4 regions of the Peribacillus sp. FSL M8-0224 genome follow, and region 2 is predicted to be linked to each of the others. Evidence: predicted binding sites of a transcription regulator. Region 2 holds the regulator's gene; each other region holds the start of a gene.
The links. Region 2 encodes LexA, which represses DNA repair genes until DNA is damaged. Its sites were predicted from a motif close to CGAACATATGTTCG; they were not measured.
Positions count from the first base shown of each region.

Region 1 (3,219 bases), 260 kb from region 2:
GCTCGCCATATCGGGAAAAAGCTCGTTTTTAATGATGAAGCTTTGCAATCCATTGAAGCTTACTTCCAAAAACGGGAACGGCCGATGACGGAAAACAACAAAAAGCAGGCCCTTGTCTTGGAAGGCAGTGAAGTGTTGGCAAACGATCATGGCATGGCCCCGGGAATGGTTTTGTCCAAATCTGGGATTACATATATGCTCCTGCCTGGTCCACCAAGTGAAATGGAGCCGATGTTTTTAAGTTATGGTTATGAAAAAATCATGAATAAATTGGAAAAGCATGAACGGATCGATTCCAAGGTTCTTCGGTTCTACGGTATAGGTGAAGCCGAACTGGAAACGGTGATTGAAGATCTCCTTGTCAATCAAACGAATCCGACAATCGCTCCGCTTGCAGCCGAAGGGGAAGTGACGTTAAGGATCACCGCCAAAGGCCCTTCTAAAGAAAAATGCGAAGAACTTATTTTAGAAACGGAAAAAGAAATTCTTAGCCGGGTCGGAAAGTTCCATTATGGAAGTGATAATACTTCTCTAATAAAGGAACTTGTAAAAGAATTAACGGTCCGCAAGCTTTCAATCGCGGCAGCTGAAAGCTTGACCGGGGGGATGTTCCAAGAACAGCTGACAACCATCCCGGGCGCCGGTAAAGTCTTTAAGGGCGGAATGGTCTGCTATACGAATGATGCGAAGTCCAATGTCCTCGGCGTCAGTAATGATACCATATCTGAGTATGGGGTGGTCAGCGGTGAGTGTGCAATGGAAATGGCCTCTAATGTCCGGAGTAAGCTCGATGCGGATGTAGGCATAAGCTTTACGGGTGTTGCGGGGCCGGACGAACAAGAAGGCAAGCCTGTAGGTACAGTATTTATTGGCATTTCCTATCGGGATGGAAACACTCACTTCAAGGAGTTGAATCTTTCCGGAAGCAGGGCGCAAAACCGTATTCGGAGTGTGAAGTACGGCTGTCATTACCTATTAAGGGATTTATAAACGCCATAAGCAGAGCTTTTTTACAGCTCTGCTTTTTATTTGGTTTTAGAAGTTTGTTTCTTGAAAAATAGGGAAAAAAGAAAAAAGTTAATTCAATGAAAATGTTTTTTTTAGGGAGTAAGTGAAGCGAAATGGAGATTTCCTTATGCTAAAACGCTTTTTTACAAAGAATATCCCGAAAGAAAAAAACGAATGAATGTTCGACTTTTTGCTTGGCAAAATAGTAAAAAGAGTATATAGTAAAGATAGGTTTTGAGACAGGTTACAAACCTTGATCTCGAATAATTGCTAACGTAAGTACACCTTTAATCGGACAGCCGATTAGTTGAATATAGAGGAGGAAATTGAGTGAGTGATCGTCAAGCGGCTTTAGATATGGCGTTAAAACAAATTGAGAAACAATTTGGTAAAGGTTCGATTATGAAACTTGGGGAACAGACTGATCGTAGGATTTCAACGATCTCAAGCGGTTCTTTAGCATTGGACGTAGCGTTGGGAGTGGGCGGATATCCAAGAGGCCGGGTCATTGAGATATATGGACCTGAAAGCTCCGGTAAAACGACTGTAGCATTACATGCCATTGCAGAGGTACAAAAGACTGGCGGGACGGCTGCATTTATTGATGCCGAGCATGCTTTAGATCCAGCATATTCAGAAAAACTTGGTGTGAATATCGATGAGTTACTGCTTTCACAGCCTGATACGGGTGAACAAGCCTTAGAGATTGCTGAAGCGTTAGTTCGAAGCGGAGCGGTAGATATCATTGTCATTGACTCGGTGGCAGCACTTGTTCCTAAAGCTGAAATCGAAGGCGAAATGGGAGATTCCCATATGGGTCTCCAAGCCCGGATGATGTCTCAGGCACTTAGAAAACTGTCTGGTTCCATTAATAAATCAAATACCATTGCCATTTTCATTAACCAAGTCCGTGAAAAAATCGGTGTTATGTTTGGGAATCCAGAAACGACTCCGGGAGGCCGGGCATTGAAGTTCTATTCAACTGTTCGTCTGGAAGTGCGCCGTGCGGAGCAATTAAAACAAGGTAATGAAATCGTGGGTAATAAAACGAAAATCAAAGTTGTAAAAAACAAGGTTGCTCCACCATTCCGCCAAGCAGAAGTTGACATCATGTATGGTCAAGGGATTTCACAGGAAGGTGAAATCATCGATATGGGTGCAGACCTTGATATCGTCCTTAAAAGCGGCTCATGGTATTCATACAATGAAGAGCGTGTCGGACAAGGCCGTGAAAATGCGAAGCTGTTCCTGAAAGAAAATCAGGATATCGCTCAGGAAATTTCTCAGAAAATCAGAGATCACTATAATCTTGATGGAGAGCATGAATTACCACCAGAAGAAAATGAAACAGAAGAGCATTTTGAATTGCTTGATTAATGATATTTGGAAAAGGCCTAAGCTTATTCGCTTAGGCCTTTTCTGTATATTTTAAGAAAAATGCGAAATTTCCAGCGGATTAAATGGCATTGTAATCAGATTTACAGACTTCTTCCATAATGAATGCTGTACATTATGATGGTTAATATTAAGAAAACTTGAATAATCATTGATACATAAGGGACAAACGCTTGACAATAAAAATTCTCAACTATACAATTAATATGTATATTTTACAATTTTTCAAACTAAAATTTTGAAAATTAAGTGCTGTATATTGAATTTATGTGCAATGTACTTGCCGACAGTTCAACATTTTATGTAAAAAGTTCATAGCAAGGGGAGGTGAAACGATGGAACCCATGACAATCATCTTCACTTTGCTTGGCCTAATCGTCGGTGCAGTTGTTGGTTATTTTATTCACAAATCAAAATTTGAGAGTAGAATAGCAGGGGCAAAGGGCTCTGCAGAACACATCCTTGAGGATGCAAAACGTGAAGCGGAAGCACTTAAGAAAGAAGCCTTGTTGGAAGCAAAAGATGAAATTCATAAAGTTCGTGCCGATTCGGATCGGGAAGCCCGTGAAAGAAGGAACGAATTACAAAAACAAGAAAATCGGTTATTGCAAAGAGAAGAGAATCTGGACCGTAAGGATGAAACGTTAGACAAACGTGAGAGCCTTTTGGAGAAAAAAGATGATTCTCTAAACCAAAGACAACAGCATATTGAAGAGATGGAAAGCAAAGTGGAAGAGATGGTTCGTAAGCAGCAAACAGAGCTTGAACGTGTTTCCGGTTTAACTCGTGAAGAGGCTAAAGCAATCATTATAGACC
Region 1 is NZ_JBBOOJ010000001.1:1,404,272-1,407,490, forward strand. Features, by position in the region: gene MKX49_RS06865 (competence/damage-inducible protein A) at 1-990, shown strand, start outside; gene recA (recombinase RecA) at 1,339-2,385, shown strand; gene rny (ribonuclease Y) at 2,739-3,219, shown strand, end outside.
Region 1: a site for LexA is predicted at 1,180-1,193, ahead of recA (recombinase RecA). Genes of this name have one in related genera too.

Region 2 (3,219 bases):
AAAAGATGAGGGAACTTATTCTTTACAAGTTGGTAAAATGGCTGAATTTCGTTCTGTCACGGATAACCATGTTAACTCTCGTAAAAACTTGTATTTCACTGTGGCAGGTATGAACAGAGGCCCGGTACTATCAGCCTTATCAATGGGGGGACAATATTTATCATCATATGGGGAAAATGATGGACTGGTGAATGTATGGAGTACAAAAATACCCTATGCAACACATTTATTTACGGATCCCAACTTTGATCACGACAATATTCGAGTTGGCTCAGCTGTATTTTCAAGAATTGAACCCTATTTAAAAAGCACATCCACCACTGGGATTCCTGCATATCATGTCAATTATAAAGAACGAGTTGAAGATGATGTCATTACAACCGCACTCGCTCAAACCGTTCTGGGTGATGTCCTGAAACAAAATGTCTGGGTCGAACAAAGCTTCCATGTAAATGAAGCGGCCCCAGGTAATATAAGCATATATACAGCCTCAAATGATGTCGAGGTTGAATTGATTTCTCCATCCAATAAAAAGTATTCACCTTCCTTAAAGGTCCATTCAGCCAAAAATGAAACTTCCTTTTTTAATGGTGCAACCATCCAATCATTCTACAGAAATAACCTTGAAATTGGTGACTGGAAAGTACGAATGAAGACTAAATCGCCAAAAGACGCCTTCCTGTTCACAGCCCAATTTAACGAAAAGAATCCCATTACATTAAGTATGGCCGGTAAAGTTAAGCAAAAAGATGCAAAATTTTTAATAAAGAATCCAATGAATGATAAAAAAAGACCAATCAGTACAACATTTTTGGTTCATCTGATAGATGAAACCGGTAATGAAATTAGTGAAAAAAACTCAATTAAGGCAATGGATACTGAAAATTTTACTGGCACCCTTCCAGAAGTACCTAAGTCAGGTGTTTATAATGTAACAATAGATGTTAAGGAAAAAAATGTGGATGGTACCGAAAGAACCCGGACGCTGATTCGTTCGGTCTATATTGAGAAATAGCGAAATGCCTTCTCTTAGTTGAGGAGGCATTTTTTTATGAAATATGAGGTAGGTGCGAAATGGTACGGGTAACTAGGGAGATGGTAATTCCGCCAATGTAAACAGCCGTACTCCTATATAAAAGTATTAATTCAACGGGTGTTAGGTGGATATATTTAGGAGTGAGTTCCCTGGAAATAAAGATTTATGCTTGGTAATGAAAGATCTAATGAGCAAGGAAACATTCATTAAGCAAATTGCTCCTTATGGCCAGAAAATTAAACAGGACATATTGGTGGAATGACTTGGTCGATCTAACCTTATTAAAGTGAACCAAAGGTTAAAAGTGAAATTAATTGTAAAGGGGGGATTTTAAACCCTCTTTTTTTTATTTCAATGAGCTTTCTTCCAAAGTACATATTACCAGAAAGGCGATGGTCTAACTTTCATCCGTTATAAAGGATGTTTAATTTCCCATGAAACTAGATTCTATTAAAAAATATTTCAATATCTACTCTTTCAAATGCATATTGAGAGAATTCTGGACATAAATTAAACAAACAAAAAAAGCGCGGGAAGCGCTTTTAGTGTATTTGTCTATATAAGCCTATTACTTTTCCAAGTATCGAAACATCTCGTAAAATAATTGGTTCCATATTTGAGTTCTCAGGCTGAAGCCTTATGTAATCCGGTTCCTTAAAGAATCGTTTTACAGTGGCTTCATCATCTTCCGTCATCGCCACGACGATATCTCCATTATTGGCACTGCTTTGTTGTTTCACGATGACATAATCTCCATCATGAATTCCTGCTTCAATCATACTTTCACCCATGATTTCCAGCATGAATACATGGTCATCATGTGGAACCATGCTTTCGGGAAGCGGAAAGTATTCTTCAATGTTCTCAATAGCTGTTATCGGCATGCCCGCTGTTACTTTTCCAAGTAACGGCACGTTCACGACATTGGCTTTGGGAATATTGTTCGCTTCCTCCAAATTCATTATTTCAATGGCCCTTGGCTTGGTTGGGTCACGTCTAATAAGGCCTTTACTTTCCAGGCGGGATAAATGTCCGTGTACTGTTGAACTTGATGCAAGTCCCACTGCTTCGCCAATCTCCCGTACGGAAGGCGGATACCCTTTTTGGCGAACCTCTTCTTTAATGAAATCAAGAATATCTTGCTGCCGTTTTGATAGTTTTGTCATTTGTGCACCTCTTCCCCAATGTTCTTTGCTACATTATAGCATGGCCCCCATCTCTATACAAACATAAGTTCGAATTTTGTTGTTGACTGAAACAAACGTTCGTATTATAATTTGATCATAACATACGAACGAACATTCGCTTTGGAGGGATTATTATGAAAAAATTATACAAAAATTATATTTATACGATTCTATTAGCGGGATCAGTATTCATCTTTTCAATTTTATTCTCTTGTACATTGAACAATGATCAAAAAAAGGATTTCCTTTCTATAGAAGTAAGCGAAGGTGACACCCTATGGGGAATTGCCGAAGAATATGAAGAAACAAATTTGACAAAAAAAGAATTCATTGGTTGGATAGAAGAGAATAATGGAGTCAGTGCGGATTCGATAAAACCTGGACAAGTCATTGTCATACCGGTTAAAGGGGAAGAACTTGTCCAGAATTTGGCCAGTGAGCAGTAAGTAGTAAAGGTAGGGTATTATGAAGGCGGTAATCTATTGTAGGGTCAGCACCGAAAAAGAGTCACAGGAAACATCATTGGCAAGGCAGGAAGATGAATTAGTCAAATTGGCTGAAAAGATGGATGTGGAAGTTGTCTCCATTATAAAAGAACAGGCAAGTGGTTATGAGTTGAATCGGGATGGCATTTTTGACATGCTCGAACTATTTAAAACCAAAGAAGCTGAAGTCTTATTAATCCAGGACGAAACAAGACTGGGAAGAGGGAATGCCAAAATAGCCCTTTTCCATGTCATCCTTAAAGAAGATGTGAAAATTTATACGCTCTCACACGATGGGGAGCTGGAGTTATCGGATTCGGATGCCATGGTCATCCAGATAGTGGGCATTGTAGAAGAATATCAAAGGAAACTACATAATCTTAAAATAAAGCGCGGAATGATGAGAGCCGTTGAAAAAGGGTACCGTCCTCAAAAAAATCTTCACAACCAAAGGAATTCCACTGGAAGGGACCGTATGGAGATTCCTATTGAAGAAATTATTAAACTGCGT
Region 2 is NZ_JBBOOJ010000001.1:1,663,996-1,667,214, forward strand. Features, by position in the region: gene MKX49_RS08085 (esterase/lipase family protein) at 1-1,015, shown strand, start outside; gene lexA (transcriptional repressor LexA) at 1,579-2,202, opposite strand; gene yneA (cell division suppressor protein YneA) at 2,358-2,669, shown strand; gene MKX49_RS08100 (YneB family resolvase-like protein) at 2,689-3,219, shown strand, end outside.

Region 3 (3,219 bases), 3.3 Mb from region 2:
ATCGTTAATTTACCGCCTTCCAAATAATTCTTGGTGGTGGTGATTCCCAAACTGCTGAGATTGTTTTTTCCAGTGATTCCATCCACCGAAGTGTATAGGGATGACCTCATTGTGGTCAGGAGACTTTTTAAGGTCGAATCGCTTTTTAACGTTCCGCTCTTCGCTTTTTCTGCCCATAGCTTCACTTCATCCTCTGTCATTGCCTTTTTTTGCTCAGAGGTAAGCGGGGTAAAGGAGCGATATTTCGCTTCACCCGTTTTATCTTGAACCTTTTTAATGACTTCATTGTATTTATTCACAAACTGAGTGATCGTGTCCAGGATAGCATCGACATCAGCTGTTGATGAGAATGTGACTGTATCCGTCGTTTTTTGCTTTACCGTTATTTCCGCTCCATTAATCTGAAACGTATTCGAAGGCCGGGAAATTTCCAGTCCATTATAAACAATGGACGCATTTTCCCCTTTTGAGCCGCCAGCCCCTTCATTGTTACTGCTCATTTTTAGCACATTGAAGAAATCTCCAGTACCCCCTAACTCAATTTCAGGCCGATCTTTTGCATCACCGGTATTTTTAGCAGTGATGGAAAATTTCTGGGACGTCTCATCTAAAAATAGAGTCACTCCCGAGTTAGCATTAATTTTATTTATGACACTTTCTAACGTATCGTCCGCATTAAGGGTAAGTGTATACGGTTTTTCCACTGTTGCTCCATCTTTTACTTCCGTATCAAAACCGCCATCCTTATTGATGGCCAGTATCGTAATATCTTTGGGAGTCGTGATACCCAATTCCGATAGTTTCTTTTTGGGGTCGGTAACAGCTGATTTTTCCGTACTTGTCATGGTTGCCGCCTTGGCAAGTCCATTCACTTTTATATTCCCGGAAAAATCACTGGTAGAATTCACATTTTTCACTGATACAGCATCTGGATTCGATACCGTCACCTTCTTTTTAATGAAGGAAGACTGCTTTCCAATACCATCACGAATGAGCGTATCCAATTCTGATAAAGCTGTATTCATCGAACGGTAATCATCCCGCTGCCACTCGGAATACTGCTTTTTCTGTGTCAGTTTATCCAACGGCACCCGTTCTGCCTGCATCATGCTCTTAACTAATTCATCAATGTCCATCCCGCTTGCTAAACCACTGATTCGTACCAAAATTGATCACCCGCTTATATTTTTTCATCCACCATTATGCCGACAAACTCCGTCATTGCCGCATAGAAATCCAATAACTTCTTCGGGGGAATTTCCCTGATCGTCTCATCCGTCACGTCATCCACTACCTTGACATAATACTCATTCAGCTTCTCATGATATTCAAAACGAACGGCCGTATGTGTTGGATTCAGGAAGGTGTTCAAACTATCCACCATTTCCCGCACCTTTTCTTGTGAAGGCTCAACAGTAGATTCCACTCTTTGTTCCGAATAGGCAAGTGTATTCATTTCACGCTGATAATAAGAACTGATTCCTTCCGAGATTGCTGTTCTAAGTTGTGAGGAAAGAATATTCGTGGACAAACTCTCCAGCATCTAAATAGCCCCCAATATGTTCTCTTTACTTTTTATATCGGTTCTGAAATGGAACTTTACAGTGTATTGCAAAGGATTTATCATATATAGAGAACAAACATTCGCTATTGGAGGGGATAACATTATAAAATGGGATTAAGAAGATAAGCTTACACTATTATATAAGGAGGCTTTCATGATTAATCTTACTGATATCCAGAAAAATATATTATATGCCAGCATTATAAGTGACGGTGAAATAACGAAAATTTATAAAAATAGCAGGAGAAAGAACAATAGCTATCGGGAACACTACGGCACATCTCAGGAAGCTTATCGAAAATGGAAAATTTCATTTTTTGATGGATTATTATATATCACTCCGGCAAGTCAATGTGTCCGTTCCGCTTCTTTAGAATTATTTACGGATTTATTCCCACACTTTTACAGTAATGATGGAACTAAACATCTCCCTTTCACATTACTGAAAAATTGCACTTTACCACATTTCCTAACTATTCTATACATGGATGATGGCTCTTTAAGCATCTCATATAGGGTAAATCATAATAAAAAAATTATTTACCTCACACCGCATATATACCTTTACCTTCAATGTTATCCTAAAGACGAATTAGAGAAACTAAAGGAACATATATTTACCACATATCATTCTTCCTTAAAGCTGAGTTCTCGTAAGGACGGATATGGATATATTCTAAAAACTACTTCTGTTAAAGAAACTTTTCGTTTCCTCGAACTAATCGAACCTGTAGCAAAAACTTGTTCTTCAATGTTATATAAAACCTCTTGGGAATTCCGAAATCAAAAAGAAATACTCAGATGGAAATCTAAGTATCCTGATTACACGATTCTTACCAGCAGTTCAGATCGCTCTAAACCCTATTCTCCAGATGAAATTAAATTACTAAGACAACTTAAAGAAAATGGTTATACCACAAATGAAATTGCAAAAATGCTAAAAAGAAGTTATTGGTCCGTTACTCACATATGGCAAGAAATTAAAAAACTAAACTAACGCTATCTTGTGTGATAGTATTTCGGAGCTAGATAATCATGTTTATCTAACCGAGTCCTTATATTTTTCTATACAAAAGAGACCCTAGTAAAACTAGAGTCTCTTTCAGGTAATCTAAAATTAACGAAGAAGTTGTAAAACGCCTTGTGGTTGTTGGTTCGCTTGCTTTGCGACTATGTCTTTCGAGCATAGAACAGACTATATCTTCACCCTTATCTTATTAGGGGCTGGGCACTTCGAATGGCTACCGCCACCCTACGGATTTCATTGCCATAGCTTTCGCCTTAGACTGTATATCCTAGTCGTTGAACCTTCTCCAGAGTTTCCTCAAAGGAGCTTGGCTGCTGATTATCCATTATGTCATCTCCATCATTTTCAGACCATCACGCTTACCGTTTCCAGTTACGTTGTGGTTGATGCAGCTTTAGGAAGTTCCAGCAATTCACCCAGTCATAATTTTATCCATTACTAGATAAAACGCCCTTCAAATTTACCTAAGGAGTTGTAAAACCCCTTGAGGTGCTGAATTTGCTTGAGCCAACATTGCTTGTGCTGCTTGAGAAAGAATTGAGTTCTTAGTTTGATCCATCATTGTTTTAGCCATATCGGTGTCACGAATCCGTGATTCAGCAGCCGTTAAGTTCTCTGAAGAAGTTCC
Region 3 is NZ_JBBOOJ010000001.1:5,000,032-5,003,250, forward strand. Features, by position in the region: gene MKX49_RS24355 (flagellar hook-associated protein 2) at 1-1,166, opposite strand, end outside; gene flaG (flagellar protein FlaG) at 1,181-1,543, opposite strand; gene MKX49_RS24365 (DNA endonuclease) at 1,719-2,561, shown strand; gene MKX49_RS24370 (flagellin N-terminal helical domain-containing protein) at 3,052-3,219, opposite strand, start outside.
Region 3: a site for LexA is predicted at 1,634-1,647, ahead of MKX49_RS24365 (DNA endonuclease). Genes of this name have one in related genera too.

Region 4 (3,219 bases), 3.3 Mb from region 2:
CCTTCAATCGGCCGCACTTCTACCGTCGGATCCAGCAATCCGGTAGGACGGATGATTTGCTGAACCATTTCTGGCGTATGTTCGAGTTCATATGGACCCGGAGTTGCCGAAACGAATATGGATTGATGGACCTTTTTTTCAAATTCTTCAAATCTTAGCGGGCGGTTATCTTTCGCAGACGGCAGACGGAAGCCATGGTCGACGAGCACTTGCTTCCGCGCCTGATCTCCATTGAACATTCCGCGGATTTGCGAAAGGGTTACATGTGATTCATCCACGACCAATAGGAAATCCTCTGGAAAGTAATCCATTAAAGTGTATGGTGTCGCACCTGAGGGACGAAGGGTTAAATGGCGGGAATAGTTCTCGATCCCAGAACAAAAGCCCATTTCCCGCATCATTTCCAAATCATAGCGGGTCCGCTGCTCCAAGCGCTGTGCTTCAAGGAGCTTTTCATCTTCCCTTAATTCCTTCAGTCTCTCTTCCAGTTCCGTTTCGATATTTTGAATGGCTATCCGCATTTTCTCTTCGCGGGTTACGAAGTGGGAAGCCGGGAAAATGGCGATATGTTCCCGTTCACCGGTAATTTCACCGGTCAGGGCATCGACTTCACGGATACGGTCAATCTCATCCCCGAAAAACTCGACCCGTACACAATGTTCATCACGAGAGGCCGGGAAAATTTCGACGACGTCGCCGCGAACGCGGAAGGTTCCCCGTTGGAAAGCAATATCATTCCTCTCATATTGAATATCCACGAGTCTGTGCAGCAAGGCATTCCGGTCTATTTCCATGCCTGTTCGGAGGGAAACGACCATCTCCCGGTACTCTTCAGGAGAACCGAGTCCATATATGCACGAAACACTGGCAATGATGATGACATCTTTCCTTTCGAACAAAGATGATGTGGCCGAGTGACGCAGTTTATCGATTTCATCATTGATGCTTGCATCTTTTTCGATGAATGTATCCGTGGATGGAACATAAGCCTCTGGCTGGTAGTAATCATAATAGCTAACGAAGTATTCGACGGCATTATTAGGGAAGAACTCTTTGAACTCACTGTAAAGCTGCCCTGCCAACGTTTTATTGTGGGCAATGACAAGAGTCGGTTTATTGATCTTTTGGATCACATTGGAAACGGTGAACGTTTTACCTGTACCCGTTGCCCCCAATAGCGTCTGCATTTCCTTGCCTTCCTTAATCCCTTCGACCAGCATTTCAATTGCTGCCGGCTGATCTCCTTGAGGAGAGTATTTTGAGACTAACTCAAACTTATCCTTCACCAAGCATGGCCTCCTATTGAAATATTTTTATATGAAAACGGGACATGCCTATATCCCTTCTATTTATTCCGGTTTAATAAAGCATATATACACATTCTACCACAATAGCCTTAAAACAAACCAGCAATAAGCGAACATCCATTCGTTTTTTGTTTTAATGAACTTCATGATGTGTTGAGGGGAATGACAAGTTTGAGTACAAAAAAAGCACCTTTGATGTCAGGCGCTCTTGGATGTACGTTTCATCATTCTTTTTGACAACCAAAATCCCACTGTCAGGGATAAGGCATCGACGATGATCAATAAGTTTGTATGCGTATAACCTTTATATGCGGAAGCTGTAATCAAGGCAACAGTTAAAACAAGGCCTACGACATTGTTATAGGTGACTCTTGAAAATAGCATGACAAGTAGACAAGGAAGGAAAAGGGCAGAAAGAATTTTAATCATTTTTTCATCTCCTTTATAAGAGAAAAATAGAGTAGTTTCAGTTTAAATGATTATGAAGTTTTTTGCCAATCAATTTCCTGCTTGATTTTCAAGGCATCCTCGGAAGAGTATCACACATCCATTAATTATGCCCATAAAAAAAAGAGGCAAACCCCTTTATAAGGAAGTTTGCTTCTTTTCAGTTCAATCAATATGGATCCGCTTCATGTCCTTTTCTAACGGCGTCCTCAGGGTTATCCGTCCCACCCAGTGGTTTTGAAGATTCCGTATGTTCAGAGGCCGCGGCCAGTCCCTCTTTCAACCTGCGGCCATACTCTTCATCGGCCTCTTCGGCAAGTGCTATCATTTTTTCCTGAATGCGCTTGTCGGCAGGAGCCAATGCCGCCACTAAATTGGAAATTAAATCGTCTTTTTCCCAATCCTCGAATTCCCGGAACGTTTCCCCGGCCTGTTTCGTATTGTTTTGGCGATCGATTGTCTCACGGACAAGTTTCCCTTCCACCATAGGTGTATACTCTTTGCCCGTTTGATTGGCTTCCTTCAAGCCGCCGACAGTGGATGGTTCGTAGTTGATGTGGGGGCTTTGGCTGCCTCTGCCAACTTCATATTGCATCTGTCCGCCAGTCTGATTCGTGGCAGTTCGTTTCTTTGGAGCATTGATCGGCAGTTGCAAATAATTCGCGCCAACACGGTGACGCTGTGTATCGGAATAAGAGAATGTACGTCCCTGTAACATCTTGTCATCAGAAAAATCCAGTCCATCCACTAGGACACCGGTACCGAATGCAGCCTGTTCGACTTCAGTGAAATAGTCTTCAGGGTTTTTATTCAATACCATCGTACCGACATGCAGCCATGGGAACTCATCTTTCGGCCAGATCTTCGTATCATCCAGCGGATCGAAATCCAACTCAGGATGATCATCATCACTCATGATCTGTACGTTGAGATCCCATTCAGGATAGTCCCCGCGTTCAATCGCTTCATATAGATCCTGTGTGGCATGATTGAAATTCGTAGCTTGAATTTCATTGGCCTCTTGCTGCGTCAGGTTCTTGATTCCTTGTTTCGGTTCCCAATGATACTTAACGAGCACTGCTTTCCCTTCCTCATTCACCCATTTATAAGTATTGACCCCTGATCCTTGCATCATGCGGTAGTTAGCTGGGATGCCCCATGGGGAAAACACAAAGGTAACCATATGGAATGTTTCAGGCGAACTCGAGCAAAAATCGAAAATCCTCCTGCCGTCCTGAATATTCGTGACCGGATCCGGTTTGAAGGCATGAATCAAATCCGGGAATTTCATGGCATCACGGATAAAGAAAATTTTCAGGTTATTGCCTACAAGATCCCAGTTTCCATCTTCCGTATAAAATTTAACGGCAAATCCCCTTGGGTCACGTAACGTTTCCGGGGACGTCCCTCCATGAATAACAGATGAAAATCTCACGAATACTGGGGTTTTTTTACCTTCTTCCTG
Region 4 is NZ_JBBOOJ010000001.1:4,974,493-4,977,711, forward strand. Features, by position in the region: gene uvrB (excinuclease ABC subunit UvrB) at 1-1,286, opposite strand, end outside; gene MKX49_RS24250 (CsbA family protein) at 1,506-1,736, opposite strand; gene MKX49_RS24255 (catalase) at 1,924-3,219, opposite strand, start outside.
Region 4: a site for LexA is predicted at 1,418-1,431, ahead of uvrB (excinuclease ABC subunit UvrB). Genes of this name have one in related genera too.